4 regions of the Candidatus Sororendozoicomonas aggregata genome follow, and region 4 is predicted to be linked to each of the others. Evidence: predicted binding sites of a transcription regulator. Region 4 holds the regulator's gene; each other region holds the start of a gene.
What was found. The regulator PhoB, encoded in region 4, activates phosphate uptake and scavenging genes when phosphate is short. The targets are predictions, from matches to a motif close to TGTCATANNNNTGTCANA.
Positions count from the first base shown of each region.

Region 1: the regulator PhoB is predicted to act here: its motif matches at 1,803-1,820, upstream of V4C51_RS02600 (ABC transporter permease subunit).
Region 2: the regulator PhoB is predicted to act here: its motif matches at 3,533-3,550, upstream of V4C51_RS12200 (glycerophosphodiester phosphodiesterase).
Region 3: the regulator PhoB is predicted to act here: its motif matches at 2,075-2,092, upstream of pstS (phosphate ABC transporter substrate-binding protein PstS).

Region 1 is NZ_JAVLSP010000007.1:46,861-51,446, forward strand. Features, by position in the region: gene yihA (ribosome biogenesis GTP-binding protein YihA/YsxC) at 1-525, shown strand, start outside; gene V4C51_RS02595 (UDP-glucose--hexose-1-phosphate uridylyltransferase) at 641-1,684, shown strand; gene V4C51_RS02600 (ABC transporter permease subunit) at 1,947-4,220, shown strand; gene V4C51_RS02605 (hypothetical protein) at 4,336-4,586, opposite strand, start outside.
Region 2 is NZ_JAVLSP010000064.1:101-4,686, reverse strand. Features, by position in the region: gene V4C51_RS12210 (hypothetical protein) at 1-656, opposite strand, end outside; gene V4C51_RS12205 (C2H2-type zinc finger protein) at 1,049-2,074, opposite strand; gene V4C51_RS12200 (glycerophosphodiester phosphodiesterase) at 2,442-3,470, opposite strand; partial or broken gene V4C51_RS12195 (C2H2-type zinc finger protein) at 3,920-4,586, opposite strand, start outside.
Region 3 is NZ_JAVLSP010000073.1:10,769-15,354, reverse strand. Features, by position in the region: gene tilS (tRNA lysidine(34) synthetase TilS) at 1-869, shown strand, start outside; gene V4C51_RS13105 (hypothetical protein) at 1,070-1,552, opposite strand; gene pstS (phosphate ABC transporter substrate-binding protein PstS) at 2,191-3,216, shown strand; gene pstC (phosphate ABC transporter permease subunit PstC) at 3,347-4,261, shown strand; gene pstA (phosphate ABC transporter permease PstA) at 4,258-4,586, shown strand, end outside.
Region 4 is NZ_JAVLSP010000025.1:20,279-24,864, reverse strand. Features, by position in the region: gene V4C51_RS06975 (rubredoxin) at 76-243, opposite strand; gene V4C51_RS06970 (chorismate--pyruvate lyase family protein) at 396-947, shown strand; gene ubiA (4-hydroxybenzoate octaprenyltransferase) at 1,142-1,993, shown strand; gene phoB (phosphate regulon transcriptional regulator PhoB) at 2,278-2,967, shown strand; gene phoR (phosphate regulon sensor histidine kinase PhoR) at 2,980-4,299, shown strand; gene V4C51_RS06950 (GNAT family N-acetyltransferase) at 4,369-4,586, opposite strand, start outside.

The DNA of each region.
Region 1 (4,586 bases), on a different contig from region 4:
TCCAATGCCGGAAAATCCAGCGCTCTCAATGCATTAACAGGCTCCAGTAAGCTGGCACGCACCAGTAAAACACCCGGGCGTACCCAGCTCATTAACTACTTTACCATTGAACAGGGCGTTCATCTGGTAGACCTGCCTGGCTATGGTTATGCCAAAGTGCCTGAAGCCATGAAAAACGAATGGCAACGCCACCTTAATCACTACCTGACTCACCGGGAATCACTGGTTGGACTGGTACTGCTGATGGATATTCGCCACCCCATGAAAGCGTTCGACCAGATGATGCTGCAATGGAGCATTGACTCCCAACTGCCATTGCACGTCCTGCTGACCAAATCTGATAAACTCAAGCAAGGGGCAGCCAGGCAGGTATTGAATAAATATCATAATGAATTTCGGGACTTTCCTCTACTGACTATTCAACTGTTTTCAGCCTTCAAGAAAACCGGTGTTGATGAACTGGGAAGTAAGTTGGATCAGTGGCTCCTATACGAAGACGAAGACCCTTTAGCGGGTGAAGAGTAATCTTCTCCCCTCCCTGATGGAACAGCATTATTCCGGTCACTTTCTTGTCTGGCAGTAACCCCTGGTCTAAACAGTTTATCGTAACCTCCGTTACTCAGATCCTCAGGAGTCCGGCATGCATTATTCAAACGTTAATCCAAAAGATCACCCACACCGCCGCTACAATCCCCTCACTGGCCGCTGGGTACTGGTATCACCTCAATGCGCAAAGCCCCCCTGGCAAGGAAAGGTAGAAAAGATCCACGCCAAACCTGGAACCCCCTATGACCATTCGTGCCACCTATGTCCCGGCAATACGCGCATGGACGGCAACAAAAATCCTGACTATACCGATACACAGGTATTTCCTGATGACTTTCCTGCCTTGCTCGATAACACGCCTGTACCCGGCGATAAAGATAACCTTTTCCTGATCGCTCCTGCCCGAGGGACGGCTCGCGTGATTTGCTATTCGCCAGAGCACCATAAAACCTTGTCTACACTCACCCCCATTGAAATTCAACGCGTGGTGGATACCTGGATAGAGCAAACCGTTTTATTAGGAAAAGATTACCAGTGGGTTCAAGTGTTCGAAAATAAAGCGTCAGCCAGAGGCTGCTCAACCCGACACCCCCACGGTCAGGTCTGGGCCACAGATTTTTTACCCAGCGAAGTACAAACAGAAGACAGTCAGCAAAAACAATGGCAGTCCACACACAACACCACTATGTTAATTGAGTACGCCAGGCGGGAATTACAATCCGGTGAGCGTATCGTAACCGAGAATGATCACTGGCTAGCGGTGGTGCCTCACTGGGCAGCCTGGCCATTTGAAACAATGCTGTTACCCAAACGTCCTGTTCTGAGGTTACCAGAACTAAAACGCAAAGAACGCCAGTCACTGGCCATTACTCTTAAACAGCTAACCACCAAATACGACAACCTGTTTGAAGCCCCATTCCCTTACTCAATGGGCTGGCACGGTGCACCTTATGGAAGGAGTACTGACTCACACTGGCAACTCCATGCTCACTTTTATCCACCGCTGCTGAACTACACATCGGTCTGTAAGTTTACAACGGGCTTTGAGATGCTGGCTGAAACCCAAAGGGGCCTGACTCCCGAGAAGGCAGCAGAGCATTTACGCGACCTTAGCGATACCCACTCCCTCAGCGCCTGATGACATGTCAGGTTCTATTGACATTAGGAACCTGAAAAAGAGGTTATTATTTCAGAACAGTTCCTGAAAAAGACCACGGCTATTCAGTTATCATGACTGTTGTGAGAAATCTCTGAAATGTAACCCTTTTGTCATATTTTTTGCCTAGAGTGACAACCCCGTTCCATTTTTCACCCAAGCACCTACTTTCACGCTCAGTCATGCAGGTCATAACAGTGACTTCAAAAAAGAGCGCTGGCAGAGAAGACAGCTATTACACGCCATGTATTTAAAGCCTCTGCATAAAAGCACGTCAAAGCCGCCACCTGTGCGCACGCCAGCATGGTATCCGCTATTTCGCCGGGCTAAAGACCTGACAGTAAAGTGGGGGGTTGCAGCTGGCGGCTTGAGTGTCATAGCAGCAACGTTACTGATTTTCTTTTATTTGCTGCATGAAGTTATGCCATTATTCCAAAGGGCAAGCGTTCATCAACAAGCGCATTACTCTACGCCCTTTCAGGTGACTCCTATTCTTTATTCTGGCGTGAATACAAAAACCAACCTGGTTTTTCGCATAGACGCCTATGGTAAGGTATCTTTTGATGCGATGCCTACCAGACATCCAGCCTCACAGTCACTGCAGTTAGCGCTGCCCAACACAATAACCATCACCTCCATCACCCGCGAGAACACCGAGAACGGGTTGTTTGCTGCCGCTCTTTCTGACGGTAGAGCTCTGGTTTTCAAGATTCAATTCAGTGACCGAGGGCAAAAAAACAGACAAGTTACAATACCAGCGATTCAATACCCGTACGGAAAAAAACCTTTTCTTCCTGCCTCAGGAGCACCTCTGAAAACACTGGCTATTAGGGCTAATTCCCGACAACTCGTTTTAGCATCTGCCACTTCCGAGGGTGTCCACCTCTTGCATATAAACCACAAAAAAAATAACCAAACCAGCAATGTTACCTTCTCTCAAGGGAAGGTTACCCTGCCTCTGAGTTCAGTTTCCGGTTCCATAAGGAAACTACTGATTAGCACTGATCAGCAATGGCTCTACAGCCTCAGCAACAATAACCAGCTGACGCTCTTTGATATTGCCGACATCAACCAACCAAAACGCCACTCAACCGTAAGACTCAGTGAAAATAATAAGAAGATTACTCAGATAGCCCTGCTACTTGGCGGAGTATCACTTATTGCAGGCAATGAAAGTGGCACACTGTCACAATGGTTTCTAGTCAGAAAACAGCAAGATCGCACTTTCACAAAGGTAAGGCAGTTTGTACTGGGCACTCACCCCATTACCCACATTGTGCCTGAACAAAACAGTAAGGGGTTTATTGCCGCGGACTCCCAAGGGACGCTGGGGGTATTTTACACAACGTCACCCCATAGCCTGCTCAACCAAAAACTGGCTGAGAAACCTATAGAGCAACTTGCTCTCTCCCCTGATGACAGTACCATACTCTTGGGTACAGACAATGAAGTCTCCCTCTATCAATTAACTAACCCATACCCTGAAGCAGCTTTGCCTGCCCTTTGGCAAAAAGTATGGTATGAACTGTATCCTGAGCCTGAATACGTATGGCAGTCGTCTGCTGCAAATACTGATTTTGAACCCAAATTTAGTTTAACACCCCTGGCCTTGGGCACTTTTAAGGCTGCGCTGTATACCCTATTGTTTGCTATCCCCCTGGCTATTGGCTCGGCAATATATACGGCCTACTTTATGCCCCCTGGCTTTCGGCGAAAAGTCAAGCCTACCATTGAATTAATGGAAGCCTTGCCCACCGTTATTCTGGGCTTTCTAGCCGGTATCTGGCTGGCCCCCTTGATGGAAAAGCACCTCGCTAGCTTCCTTTCCTTACTGCTGTTTGTCCCGCTGGGTATTATTTTATTTGCTTTTATGTGGGACAGTTTTTTAAAACAACGACACGCCAGAACACCTGACGGATGGCATGTCCTGATCTTAATACCCGTAGTGCTAGTAGTGAGCCTGGTTGCTATTAAATGTGGCGGTGTTATTGAAAACTGGCTGTTTGAGGGTGATCTGAAACAATGGCTAACCCACACCCTCGGCATTCCCTATGAACAACGCAATGCACTGGTGGTTGGCATCGCCATGGGGTTTGCAGTCATACCCACCATTTTCTCCATTGCTGATGATGCTATTTTCAGTGTACCCAAAAACCTGAGTGATGGCTCCCTGGCGCTGGGGGCAACCCCCTGGCAGACACTGACACGCGTTGTATTACTGACAGCCAGCCCAGGCATTTTTTCCGGTGTTATGATTGGGTTTGGCAGAGCCATTGGTGAAACAATGATTGTACTGATAGCCGCTGGCAATACGCCGATTATGGACGCCAGTATGTTTGATGGAATGCGCGCAATGGCAGCAAATATCGCAATAGAAATACCTGAAGCCGCCGTGGGCAGTAGTCATTACAGAATATTATTTTTATCAGCGCTGATGCTTTTTGTAGTGACGTTTGTGCTCAATACAGTGGCCGACGTAGTTCGTCAGCAATTACGACAACGATACAGCCGGATATGAGTACATCAAAACAGGAAAAATGACGAATAAAGCCTGCTATTGCGTGGCGTTTCTTTGCAGGACTGGCTGATAATCAGGTTATCAGCGCGATTGTGCATTTAGACCATTGGTACAACTATACCTCAAGCGGTGATGGAGGCTCCTGCCTGAGCTGATGCTGCCTCGCCATTAGATCTTTTTCCTGAATAAGCCTGGGCTGAACAGTTCCATCCAGGTATTTTTTATGTTCCTCTAGCAAAGCCTCCTCAATATCGCCGCTTACTTCCTCTATTGTCTTTCTCATGCTCTCAGTCTCAATGAACACCTCATCGCTGTGCGTTTTTGTAGCGATAAATTTTTTAACGCTTTTTTCCAACTCTTCAGGAA
Region 2 (4,586 bases), on a different contig from region 4:
CCCAAGAAACTATCTCTGCCAACACCGTCTGTATGAATTAAACCCAGGGCAAGACCTCCGATTGGTCCAAAGATTTCTAACTGAATTAATTCATCGGGAATCGCTTCCCGAGGGAGACACTGTTTCGCAATGCTTTTCACCTGCTCAAAAGCATTTGAGTAAAATTTTGTTGTGATAATCTCTTTTAAAAAACCCTCAATAACTGGTCTTAAAACGGTTTCACTTATTGCCCTTCCCTTTTCATCTTTCAGACCAATATTAATATCAACCTTTTTAAATTCTTTTTGTGACAGGTTATATATGCTTCGGCTGACACCCATTCTGGTACACCAGGATGAATCACTGAATGATTGATTTTTTGCGAATTCAGAAAATAGCGCTTCAAAGTCTTCATGCAAGGGTTTTGTCTCAATCTCTCTTATTTTTTTGTCATCTTGATCAGTAAAAGTACAATATAGCCATTCATTCTGTTTGCCTGAAAGATCACTTAAATCCACAGTGCTAATAGATGGCAGGTTAGATGATATAGCTTGAGAATCGATAGCTTGCCCGGTAATTTTGATCGTCTTAACAGAAGGATCGGATAATGCCCACTCTGTAAAGAAACATAAAAAACTACACAGTACTATAATCATTGTATTGTTGATTTGTTTCACTTGTTTCACTCCACATTTTCTATACATAGCTTTGCTCGAATAGGTAGAGTAGTCATTTTTTCTCATTATGCCATCAATTTTTATCAGGTTTTTTATACAAAAGTATTTATCAGAGACAAAAAACGTTACCAGGGCTTACAAATAATACCCAACGATGAAAAGAGTATGGAATGTTTGTGTAACGTCACGCAATAAGAACCCCTGCAAATACGCTATTTTTCGGCTATTGGTCTGCAAAACCCTTCCATGCCAGCAGTATTCATTCAGTTGTTTGTTATAACAACAGGAGTGACATTCCGATTATTCTCGTGGACAGGCGCGTTTCTTTTGGTGTTTTCTCATATTACCGATTTGAGTGGACGACTTATTACACCACGAGTGAGTAGGGTGTATCACATCCCCTGATGGACACTGTCCCGGTGTCTTTTCAGCTCACTAGCCGTTCTGAATGACTGAAAACACCCTGGTAAAATGCAGATATTATGGGCGCGTTGTTGGTGCCTTCTCATGCTTGCGGTCGTAGTGAATAAATCATTACACCCACGTTCAGGGCAGGCATATTTTATCTGCTCAGAGGGCTGGTGGATGACGTTTTTTTGGTGATTTTTCAGATAATCTTCTGTAGTGAATGACTTATTACACTTATCGCAAGTATGTTTTATCCCCCAATGGATGTTTTTTATGTGTCTTTCCAGGTGAGCAAGCTGAGTAAATTGCTTTTTACACCCAGGCTCAGTGCAGGAATATCGACGACCCTTATGGGCTCTTCTTTGGTGTGCCTTCATATTACTTTGCGTAGTGAATGACTTTTTGCACTGGTCGCACGTATGGCGCTTTTTTTTACCGGGTTCAGGACTTTTTCTTTTTCTACTTTTTCTACATTGGACGTTGTGTTCATTATAGGCATCTAAGGATAGAAAAGTTGTGTTGCAATGGTCACATAAACAAAAAACGTTCGAGTGACTGCTCTTTTCTTGTTGCGACTCCTGTTGCGACAGCTTTTCATCAGGTGAAGGCTCTCTTTCATCGTCATTATTAAACGTTGACGAAACCACCTCACATTGAAAATGGCCTTTTTCATCTTCTGTCAGTACACTTGCCCCGTGGCAACCCGTGAGGCCACTATTGAGGACAGCCCCAACAGCTCTGCCCGTTCCCAGTTCACTATCGAGCACACAGTAAGTTGATGTTTCTCCATTATCAATGCCAACAATTGAATAGGTTGTATTTATTTCCAGTTGATTAACAAGCCAGTTTTTAAACTCTTCTAAATCTACCCTTTCAACTCTCCCTTGTAGCTTGCAATACAAGTAACCTCCACTGATTTTGCAATCAGTAAAACTTATTTTATCTTCACAACCTTCACCAGCAACAGCTATTTGACAAACCAAAAACAGTAATAAAAGAAATTTACTCAAGTATAATCAGGGTCGCTTATTAATAAAAAATAGCCTGTCCACTAAGGTACCCTGTCTCCTCTTCTGAAAAATGTACTTTAGTTTTACGATTGCCATCAACATTTAAGCGTTGATTTCAAACCGACCAACTATGCTGACTAGGAGCCTCCCACTAAAAACACAATTCTGCCTTGTGACCTTTCGATGCGCACAACATCAAAAAGGGACTCACCCGCAGCCAGACATAATGAGTTAAACCGCCTTTGAATCCAGAAATCAACATTATAGTCGCTTTAAAAAGATTTGCTTTAGTTGCCAGTGCTGATTGTGCAATATGCCCCCATGATCTTGACGCATAGCAGAAACAAGCGACTTTTTTGATAATTTTTTAATTATTTTTAGAATACGGCAGATCCGGGTAGGCAGGGGGTAAATCGAGTCCTTTTGCTGCTTCCAAACCTCTGAGAATATCAGGTCTATCCGTTATAATACCATCAACTCGCCAATCAATTAATTTGTTGGCAACTTTATAGTTAAAGTCTGTGCCTTCATTTTCAGTCCATGCCCATGTTACCACTTTGACGCCTAATTTATGCGCTTCATCCAGGTCTTTTTTTGTTAAGTCTGTTTCAAAAGGCTCCCAAAATGTCCCGCCTAATGTTTTGACCATCAGAGGGTAATTATAGTTATAGTCTTTAGGGTCAAGGGGGGCTGTCCATTTCTGGTAGTCACTCATCTGCTCTGCCTGCTGGGCATTCATTGGTTCTGTTGTATGGTCAGTTAGATAGGCTGTTTTAATGTCAGGGTTTAATTTTTGTAAATATACCAGGGCTTGCCATTCACAAGATTGGACTTCGACATTATCAGTCACCCCGGTTCTGACTAACAGCTTATTTAACGCTTCAGCCATTTCTTGTGCTGTCCAGCTTTCTTCGGGTTTATATGGATTAGTCTTTATTTCTATTTGCAGGCGAATTCTTTTGCCAGCACTTGCTTTAACATAGTGAATAACCTCCTCTAGTGTTGGTATATGAACATTATCCATACCAACATGATTAGGGTACATCTTTGCGGTTGCAGAGCCTGGTTTCAGATGACCCACGGTATATTTTTTTATTTGTGCTAAAGTCAGGTCTTTTATTGCGGTTTTTTCTGTTATCCAGTTGCCGTCTTCATCTTTTGTCATATCTGGGTTTAATGTTAAATCATGTCGTATAACCAGAATTTTATCTTTCGTCATATTTATATCCATATCAATAACATCTACACCAATACGCATAGCCGCAGTGTAAGCAGGTAGCGTATTTTCTGGCGAAATAGATCTAAAACCTCTATGGGCATAAATATTTATAACATCTGCGGCAGCGTTACTGATACTACATACAATAAAAACAGTTGCGGTCATTATTTTTAGCATTTAAAAGGCGCTCTTATAAAAGGTGCTCTTAATGGGTTCTGGGGAATCGGTGCGCATTCGGTTGTCACGATGAGGTCATCATTGCCCTGTTGCACGCTGATAGTCAGCTTTAAAGCTATTACGCTATTGCCCTGATTACACTATAGCCTGAGCTTCCGAGGTGTGAAGCGATACCTTTGTGATTCGAAAAAACCAGTATAAAAAACGGAAATAGCCCACGACTGGAAGTATTTCTATTTCCTCGCAGTCTATTTGTATCCAAAGGATGCTCCCTCCCGTCTTGTTGACCTGGATGCGACAAAACCGCACCGGGACTCTCCAGGGGGGATTTTCAATCAGCCAGTTTAAGCGCCTGCTCCGTGAATGCTTTTGTGGTGGTTATTATTCATCAGTCGTCTATTTATCGCGCTTATTTATCACGCTGAGGTGTCCAGAAGAGGTGCCTCAGATTAATCCGATATGCCAGGTATGCCAGGTATGTAAGGCTTGTCGGGAAAGTTATTTTCCGGGTCAAAACCTATGCCATCTGTGCCTGTATGGCCTGTATAAAAAATAGATGTTGTCGAACTATCATTATTTTCTTCATCGAACTGCGGCCACATAGGGTCAACCTCAGGGTCTTTAAGTCCCGGGTTGACATTCGTAGCAGCAGTGGCTGATTGTTCTCGCTTAACCGTTGTAACGATTGCCCCCGGATGCTGCTGCATAGTGACGGTGGTACTGGTCGTTGGGGTTGTTATGCAAGATACCTTGGTAGCAAAATTAGAACCCATTGTCAGTGTATGGGTTGTTCGGATGGCGACCCTTCCATCGGATAGCGGCTCTGTGCCTGACTCTACGGAGCTGGAATTATCAGGTAAACAGTTGTTCGCTTTCATGTGGTTGTTGAAATATTTCTTATACCAAAAATCTTCCCCACAGGTGGGACATTGGTAAGGTTTAATACCGTGACGGAATTTCTGGTGCGAGGTGAAATGGTCTAACCGTATAAATTTTCTCTTACAGAAGGGGCAGCTGAAAGAAGGTTCAACACCGCCATGTGTTAGCAAGTGCCTTTGATAGTTATCAAGTCGTTTAATGACTTTATTGCAGATATCGCAGGTATATTCTTTAGAC
Region 3 (4,586 bases), on a different contig from region 4:
TAAGTCGGTCTGCCATTGTTGACTACGTGCGAAAGCACCAGTTAACGCATATTGAGGATGCGTCTAATGGCAATCAGCATTTTTCCCGTAATTATATTCGCCACTCCCTGCTGCCTGAGATAGACCAGCGTTGGCCTGCAGTGGCATCACGGTTGGCATCACTGGCTGATGAATGCCAGGCAGTGAAACAGCAACGCGATGGGATGATCGCGGAACAGGTGGCTATGGCAACTATAACAAAACCTCAATGGTTACTGGGGTATAAGCCGTTATTAGTCATATCTCAACTACAAACCATGAAGGCTGCCCTTCGGCAGCAGGTGATTCGCCATTGGTTAAAGCAGCAAACCCTCCCGATTCCGGGGCGTGAAATGCTCGGGCGTGTCTTTGATGAATTAATAGTGGCGAAAGAAGAGGCAAGTCCGTTAATGTGTTGGGCAGGGTGTGAGGTTCGGCGTTATCGGGGAATGCTGGTGGCTGCTCAGCCACATCCGCCTGTTGAGCAATGTAAAGAGGTTTCCTGGGACTGGCGGAAAGAGCTTGTGCTTTTGGATGATACCTTTGGGCGCTTAGGTGTAAAGGCGCTGATGACCAGCACCAGGCAAGCTGTTGCCCTGCCAGCAGGGCCGCTGTGTATTAAAAACCGTATGGCTATTGATCCAGCTATGAAGCTTGCCGTTGCCGGTCGTAAGGGGCGAAAAACCGTTAAGCGGTGGTTACAGGAATACCAGGTGCCTCCTTGGTTGCGACAGCGTATTCCTTTTGTGTTTCGGGGCGACTCTATGATCTGCGCGCCAGGCGTGTGGGTCTGTGAAGGCTTTCAAGCAAAAGAAGGAGCAGGTCATGAAGTGGTTTGGGATGTGTATTGACTAACCGGTAGATCCTTGTGGTGTTTTTTCCGGATAAAACAATGAGATTGGCTCGTGGGGTTACTCGTGGGGTTAAGAGCAGCACACGTTCACTGTTACACCAATGGCCAATGGCCTTTCTGACTTCCTGAAGGAACCATTGGTCGATCAACACAAGTCCAATATCAGTGGGTTGTTGACTGGCTTCTGTGCTTTGTAGTTTATTTGCTTACCCGGGCGGCGGGTGTGTAATCACATGGGTAAAGATACGGTGACTCGTAAGGATTATATTTAGCGTTTGGATCGCAGCTGCCACCTGCCCCGCCTGCCTTCATCGTCTCACAGCCGTTATACTTTGGATCAGGCTTGAAAGTGCATTGGGAGATTTTCCCACTTTGATCGATGGTTAAGACAAAGTCTTTGAATACGTCTCTGGAGCGGATAGGTCCTTTCCATGGAAAAAAGCTAAGTTTTTTACCCTGAAACTGGGTGTCAATCGAGACCGCATAAGCGTCAGATGCACCCAGGGTTTGCTGACTGTTAGCGGCGACGTTAAATGCCAGCGGATACTCTTCAAAGCCAGAAAAAACAAAGAGTTTAATCTGCACACTCTGACCGGAATTATTTTTAACAGTAAAGTCGGCGAAGGCAGGTGGGATAGAAAATAATAAAGTGGTGAATATTAAATAAATGATGCGTCGCATAGTATTGACTCCAGATTTGACTTCTGAAAAACCATCTCAAAAGACTACGCACAGTATGACCTTTAAATGGCTTTAGGACTGGTTCCACAACTGTTACGGTGGTTTCACTTCTGCGAAGGGGTTTCACTGGAGTGGTGGGCCAGTTGACTCAAGCTTGGTAGATGATTCTGATATTTGCAACTTATGCCAATAGTTTTTTCTAACTACTGTAATGAGCTGACAAACGGGACCTTAGGAGCCTGTCCGAGAATAGACTACCCTACTGCGGTTGCGATAAATTGGTCTAAAAATTTCTCGTAATCCTCGCTACGGGCGCTATTCTCGGTCAGGCTCCTAGAACAGGCGAAAAGGTGAGTAAAGTCTGTTATTGACAGGCGTCGCAACGCAGGGTTGGCGTTCAGCTTGTCAGCGCCTGCGGTAGTTAAAAAGACGATGAATATAACGTTTGAGACGCTATTCCATTACTGAGGTTATAGATGAAAACCATTTATAGTGGTTTCTGTAATAAAACCCCAATATCGCTGTAATATTACTGCAATATTATCTGCCTATTCTCATTGTCATCACACTATTTGAATTGCACGATATCTCAGCTTTTCTGGGGGAGACATAGCTTGAAATTACTGAAGTCTATTTTGATGAGCTCACTTGTTATGGCAGCGTCTTTTTCGGCCAGCGCTGAGGATGATACCATTCATGGGGCGGGGGCGAGCTTTCCTCACCCCATTTATTCCAAGTGGGCCGAGAAGTACCAGGAAGAAACGGGTATTCGCGTTAATTATCAGGCCATTGGTTCTGGTGGGGGTATTCGCCAGATTACCGCGAAAACAGTGGATTTTGGTGCCAGTGACGCACCATTGGAGCAGGAAGAGCTGAACAAAGAAGGTATGATTCAGTTTCCTGTCGTGATGGGTGCCATTGTTCCTGTGGTCAATATACCGGGTGTTAAGCCAGGTGCCATGAAACTTAATGGCAAGACACTGGCAGATATTTACCTGGGTAACATTAAAAAATGGAATGACCCACAGCTGGTAGCGTTGAATCCAGACCTTGATTTGCCAGATCAGTCCATTTATGTCATTCACCGCTCTGATGGCTCTGGCACCACGTACAACTTTACCGATTACCTGAGTCAGGTTAGCCCTGAATGGAAAAAAAATGTTGGTAGAAATACCGATATTGCCTGGCCGGAAAAGGCCACCACTATCGGTGGTAGTGGTAATGCGGGTGTAGCTAACTTTGTCAACCGGACCCCTCACTCCATTGGCTACGTGGAGTATGCCTTTGCCAAGCAAAACGGGCTTACCCACACACAGATGGCCAGTGCTGAAGGCAAGTTCCTGCAGCCTTCCATAGAAACTTTTCAGGCAGCTGCGGCGAATGCTGACTGGGCGAATGCGCCAGGCTTCCGGCTCTTGCTGAACAACCAGCCTGGTGCTGACTCCTGGCCGATGACAGCCGCGACGTTTATCCTGATGCACAAGGAACAGGCTGATCCGAAAAAAGCCCAGCAAATTGTCGACTTCTTTAAGTGGAGTTACGAGCATGGTGATCAGTATGCCCAGGATCTGGATTACATCCCCATGCCTGATAGTGTGGTGAATCTGGTAAAAAATCTCTGGAAAGAGGCCCTGACCACCAACGGTAAAACCTTCATTAAATAACGACATTGGGCAGGCGTAAGTGGCAGTGATGCGGCTTATGCCTTCGAGATATTGATCGGAGAAGCACTTAAGACAGTGAATCGAAGCGTTTCGGTTCGCTGTTGTTCTCATAATTATGATTGCACTAACGATGCCTCGCGCTGTTAATGGCGACTCAATTTTTCACAAGCTGAGTTTGTCCAGCGCCATACTCATATTTCTGGTGTTGATCGGCATTATTTTGTCGCTGATAGATGGCGGTTGGCAAGCGCTGGTTGAGTTTGGCCCGGGTTTTATTTTCAGTAATGTCTGGGACCCTGTTAATAGCCAGTTTGGTGCAGCCTCAGCCATTTATGGAACGCTAGTATCATCCCTGGTTGCCATTATGATTGCCATTCCTGTTGGACTCGGGACAGCAATTTTTCTGGCGGAACTGGCACCACGGTGGATCAGCCGCCCAGTGGGTATGGCCATAGAGTTACTGGCTGCTGTACCCAGTATTATATACGGCATGTGGGGACTGTTTGTTTTTGCGCCCTGGTTTTCACAAGGTTTTCAGTTCTGGGCTCTGGAAAATCTGGTGGATCTTCCTCTGATCGGCCCCTGGTTTGACGGCCCACCCATTGGTATTGGACTACTGACTGCTGGCATTATTCTGGCCTTTATGATTCTACCTATTATCACTGCGTTAACACGGGATGCCTTAAAGACCATCCCCAACGTGGTGCGCGAAGCCGCTTACGGTGTGGGAGCCACACCCTATGAAGTGATTAAACGGGTATTGTTGCCCAGTATTAAAAATGCAGCCGTCGGCGCAGGTATTTTGGGGCTTGGCCGTGCCCTGGGTGAGACCATGGCCGTGGCTTTTGTGATAGGTGGCGCTAACCGGATTGAAACGTCATTGTTTATGCCTGCCAGCTCAATATCGTCAACCATTGCCCAACAGTTTAATGAAGCCACTAATGCCATGCATATTTCATCGCTGATTAGCTTGGGGCTGGTATTGTTTATTCTGACCTTTATTGTCATGGGTATAGCCCGTTTGCTGTTGAGGAAGTCATCATGATGTCGGTCAGAAAGCTGAAGGACCTGGCTTTTAAAGGCTTCTGCCTGGCTTGCGCGCTATTTGGTCTCAGTGTTCTTGCCAGTATTTTGTACGCGCTGGTGGGCAAAGGTTTGGCGGGTATGGGGACGCATATCTTCACTGAATTAACACCAGGGCCGGGTAGCCATGGCGGGTTGAAAAATGCCATTGTGGGCAGCCTGATGCTCACCGCGCTGGGTATTGCCATTGCGGCCCCTTTGGGCGTGCTCGCTGGTACATGGTTGGCCGAGTCTGGCCAGCGCTCCAAAGTTGCCGAAGCCCTGCGTTTTTTAAATGGAATTTTGAT
Region 4 (4,586 bases):
CAGGCAGAAAAAGATTCACGGGGTCTAATGACTCTGGAGAGCAGTTTGTATAGCGTAAGTTTCTGAAACGCGGCTTTACTGTACTTCGCGCATTTCGAAATCTTGTTTGCCAGCACCACAGTCAGGGCAGCACCAGTCGTCCGGGACATCCTCCCAGCGCGTGCCCGCGGGTATCCCCTCTTCAGGGCAACCCTTCGCTTCATCGTAAATAAAGCCACAAACGACGCATTGCCATAGCTTCATGGTACGCTCCCCAAAATCAGCTTGTTGTCAGAAAAACTGCGCATGCGGGTAGTACACAGATTTTCTGATAAAATCGCAGTGTACTGCAGTTAACTGGAATGGTGCCAACTTCCCTTTTAGCTGCACCACTTTTTTATGGAATGTCCGTCTGAATGCCTATCAATTATTATGAAAGTATGCCCTGGTTGCCTGCGCACAGTATAGCTGCTGATATCTCCAGCCCACTGAAAGAATGGTTACTGGATGAAGGATCACTCACAGAGCGCCTGAAGCAAGCGCACCGCAATGACTTTGCCGTACACGTATTGCATCAGGACAAGGGTGTGCCCACTAAAGATGAGCGTCATTTTTTAGGTGCGGCGGGTAACGATGCGAGTATCCGGGAAGTATTACTGGTGTGTGAAGGCAAGCCCCGTGTCTTTGCCCGCAGCATTCTGCCTATGACAACGGTGGAGAATGGCAACCAGCGGTTATTGACACTCGGGGAAAAGCCCTTGGGTGCTTTTCTCTTCGCTAATAAAGAACTCCGCCGGGGTGCCATTGAACTGTGCTGCATGCCTGCCAGTCAGTTTGCTGAGTTCATGGCAGAAGATAACCTCTCAGAGAGTGTGTGGGGGCGACGCTCTCTTTTCTTTCTCAATGGCGCGCCCCTGTGTGTGTGTGAGGTTTTTCTAACTGAGCCGGTAAAATCCTTCACCCCTTAACATAGGAGCCTGTCGGACTTCAGACAATTTCGGCCTGAAATCCAGAAAGCGCGGCCAGAATTTCCGATCAATTTGCTTAAATAGGTCAACTATTCGCGCAAATTGATCGAAAATTCTGACTCGCCCTACTGAATTTTATGCTCGAAAGCATAAGTCCGACAGGCTCCATAGTGCTTATAACCAGGATGAGTCGATTGAATACAACTGTTCTCAAGGATTTTATAGCCCTGACCCGCTTGGACAGGCCCATTGGCATTTACCTGCTATTGTGGCCTACCTTATGGTCTCTGTGGCTTTCTGCCGGGGGCGTGCCCCACCTTCACAACCTTGTGGTATTTGTTTCAGGCGTGATTTTAATGCGCTGTGCAGGATGTGTCATTAATGATTATGCTGACCGTCATGTGGATGGCTTTGTGAAACGAACCGCGGACAGGCCACTGGCAACCGGGCGTATTTCTGAAAAACAGGCACTGGCGTACTTTGCCGCTCTGGTGTTTCCGGCTTTTTTGCTGGTACTGACCACCAATCCGCTCACTATTGGCTTATCATTGATCGGCCTGTTGTTAGCGACTATCTACCCTTTTGCAAAGCGTTATACTCATTTACCGCAGGTGGTGCTTGGCGCGGCGTTTGGTTGGTCCGTTCCCATGGCCTACGCCGCTGAAAGTGGTTCTTTAGTTATGGAAACCTGGCTCCTGTTTGTGGCCAACCTGTTATGGACAGTGGCCTATGATACGCAGTACGCAATGGTCGATCGTGATGATGACGTCAGCATTGGCATTAAATCGACAGCGATTTTACTGGGCAAATGGGATACTCGTGTCATTGCTCTATTGCAGGGAATGTTTTTACTGGTACTGATTGTACTGGGGGTTAAACTGACGTTAGGGCTATTCTATTATCTGGCACTGGTTGCAGCCTCCGCCCTTTTTTTTTACCAACAAAGCATCACGGCCCGGCGCGAACGGGACGCCTGTTTCAAGGCGTTTTTAAATAATCATTGGATTGGGGCTATTATCTTTCTTGGAATAGTCCTGGGCGTATGATGTTAAATAGAATTATAGTTTAATCTTTTTGTAACATTTCAAGGCTGTAATAATATCGCAGGCTCTCGACGGACTCAGTAACTCAGAAGCAGTCTTAAAAGTCATGCTACTATTGCGGTCTGCATTAGATGGGTCTGAAAAGCGACCAGGCAAAAGACAAAACAGCTCATGAGGCCGCACCGTAACCTGAATAAAATAATGGGAGATGCGGTAGCAGAGGGCAAACAATAAGACCGCTTATGACACACCCTCTAACTTAAACCAATGGCTAACAGGCAAACGATATGTCAGCAAAAACCATCCTCGTTGTTGATGACGAATCAGCTATCCGTGAAATGGTGTGTCTCACCCTGAAGATGGCTGGCTTTGAGTGCATTGAAGCCGCTGATGCGAGTGAAGCCCATGCTAAAGTGGTTGACCAGAAACCTGATTTGATTTTACTGGATTGGATGATGCCTAATATCTCAGGTATCGAGTTTGCGCGACGCTTAAAGCGGGATGAAATGACGGCGGAAATTCCCATTGTCATGTTGACCGCCAAGGGAGAGGAGGATCATAAAATCAGGGGGCTTGAAACCGGGGCTGATGATTATATTACCAAACCCTTTTCACCCCGTGAGTTGGTTGCGCGCTTAAAAGCCGTACTGCGCAGGGCACTGAGTAATAGTGACCAGTCAGCAATTGTTATCCAGGGACTGGAACTTGACCCTGTCAGCCATCGTGTTTCTGTTAATGGCGCGCCTGCCGAGATAGGCCCTACTGAATACCGCCTGCTGCAATTTTTCCTGACTCACCAGGAAAGAGCCTATTCAAGAAGTCAGTTGCTTGACCAGGTATGGGGGGGCAACGTGTATGTTGAGGAACGCACTGTTGACGTTCATATCCGCCGTCTCAGAAAAGCCCTGGGAAAAGACTACGAAGGCTTTGTTCAAACGGTCAGAGGAACAGGGTACCGGTTTTCAACGAAAGTCTAAGAGTTGTCTGACGTGTCAATCTACCCTGCATCAACGTTATTTATTCGTGTTTTCATGGGGCTGATCGCTGGTTTTAGCCTGGGTTATTGTTTTGGTCAGGGTTTGCTTGGCGTCACAGGCGCGCTGGCATTGATGTTGGTCTGGTCCCTGGCGCGCATAGTCCATCTGCTAAGGTGGCTTGAACAAGCGGCCATAAAAGAGCTTGACCCTCCTGAAAGTCATGGCCTTTGGGGGGCTATTTTTGATGGTATTTACCGCGTACAAAAATACCGCAGAAGCTCCCGGGATCGGTTAAAGGAAGTGGTTGAACGCATCCAGGAATCCACTGCCGCACTGGATGACGGGATCGTCATGCTGGATCGTTTTGGCAACCTGGAGTGGTGGAATCGGGCCGCTGAAGATTTTTTAGCGCTGAAATCACCGGATGATCAAGGACAGCTTATCACTAACCTGGTGCGCGACCCCTTGTTTACTGAGCACATTAATAAACACGCTCATAAAGAAGCGATTGAAATCACCTCTCCGGGAAAAGGCGACAGGGATCTTCAGGTTAATACCACCCTGTACGGTGCTGGTAACCGGCTGTTGCTTATTCGGGATATCACCCGATTAAACCAACTGGAAATTATGAGAAAGGACTTTGTCGCCAATGTTTCTCATGAGTTGCGTACACCACTGACAGTCATTGCAGGTTACCTGGAAACATTGATTGATGCGTCAGAAGAGCAAGCCGATGTCCCTCCCATGTGGAGAAAAGCGCTCCTTCGCATGGACGAACAGTCACAACGTATGCAAAACCTGGTTGCTGACCTTTTATTGTTATCACGGCTTGAATCCGTTGCTAATGACCATCCAGAGCCTGTTGACTTGAAATCACTACTGGAAAAAATAGTCACTGACACGCAGTCATTAAGTGGTGAGCATCAGCACCAGATCTCATTAGATTGTGAGTCCGGTGTATGTATAGAAGGTAATAAAAACGAGCTACGAAGCGCTTTATCCAATCTGGCCTTTAATGCTGTGAGGTATACCCCGGCAGGTGGGCGTATTCAAATCAGGTTCAAGAAGACCAAGCAGGGAGGAAAAGTGGTTGTTGAAGATGACGGTGTGGGTATTGAGCCTGTCCATATCCCCCGCTTGACTGAGCGTTTTTATCGCATTGATAAAGGGCGAAGTCTGTGTACCGGGGGGACCGGGCTTGGCCTGGCTATTGTTAAGCATGTATTGCTAAGGCATGACGCAACGCTGAGTATTAAAAGTTTTCCAGGTAAAGGGAGCCGGTTTACCTGCCACTTTCCCAGCAGCAGAATAAAGTTGCTAAGCACCTTGTGAACGACTATCGTCCAATATTATGAGTCTTAAATACTACTGTGAGATTGGTAATAGGGTGAAACCGGGCGGCTACCTGAGTGTTCCCGGTGACGAATCTTTGGAAAGGCTGTATCTGGCAATAGTAAAGCTGCTCCAGCCTTCAATACGGTCTAATGTCATGCCCACCTGTTTCATAATACCTTGGGTAACCAGGTTATCGGGGCTGGTAAAAGAAATGATCTTATCAAATCCCAGGGTTTCAAAACCCACTTTAGCCAACGCTTCAATGGCTTCAATGACCAGCCCTT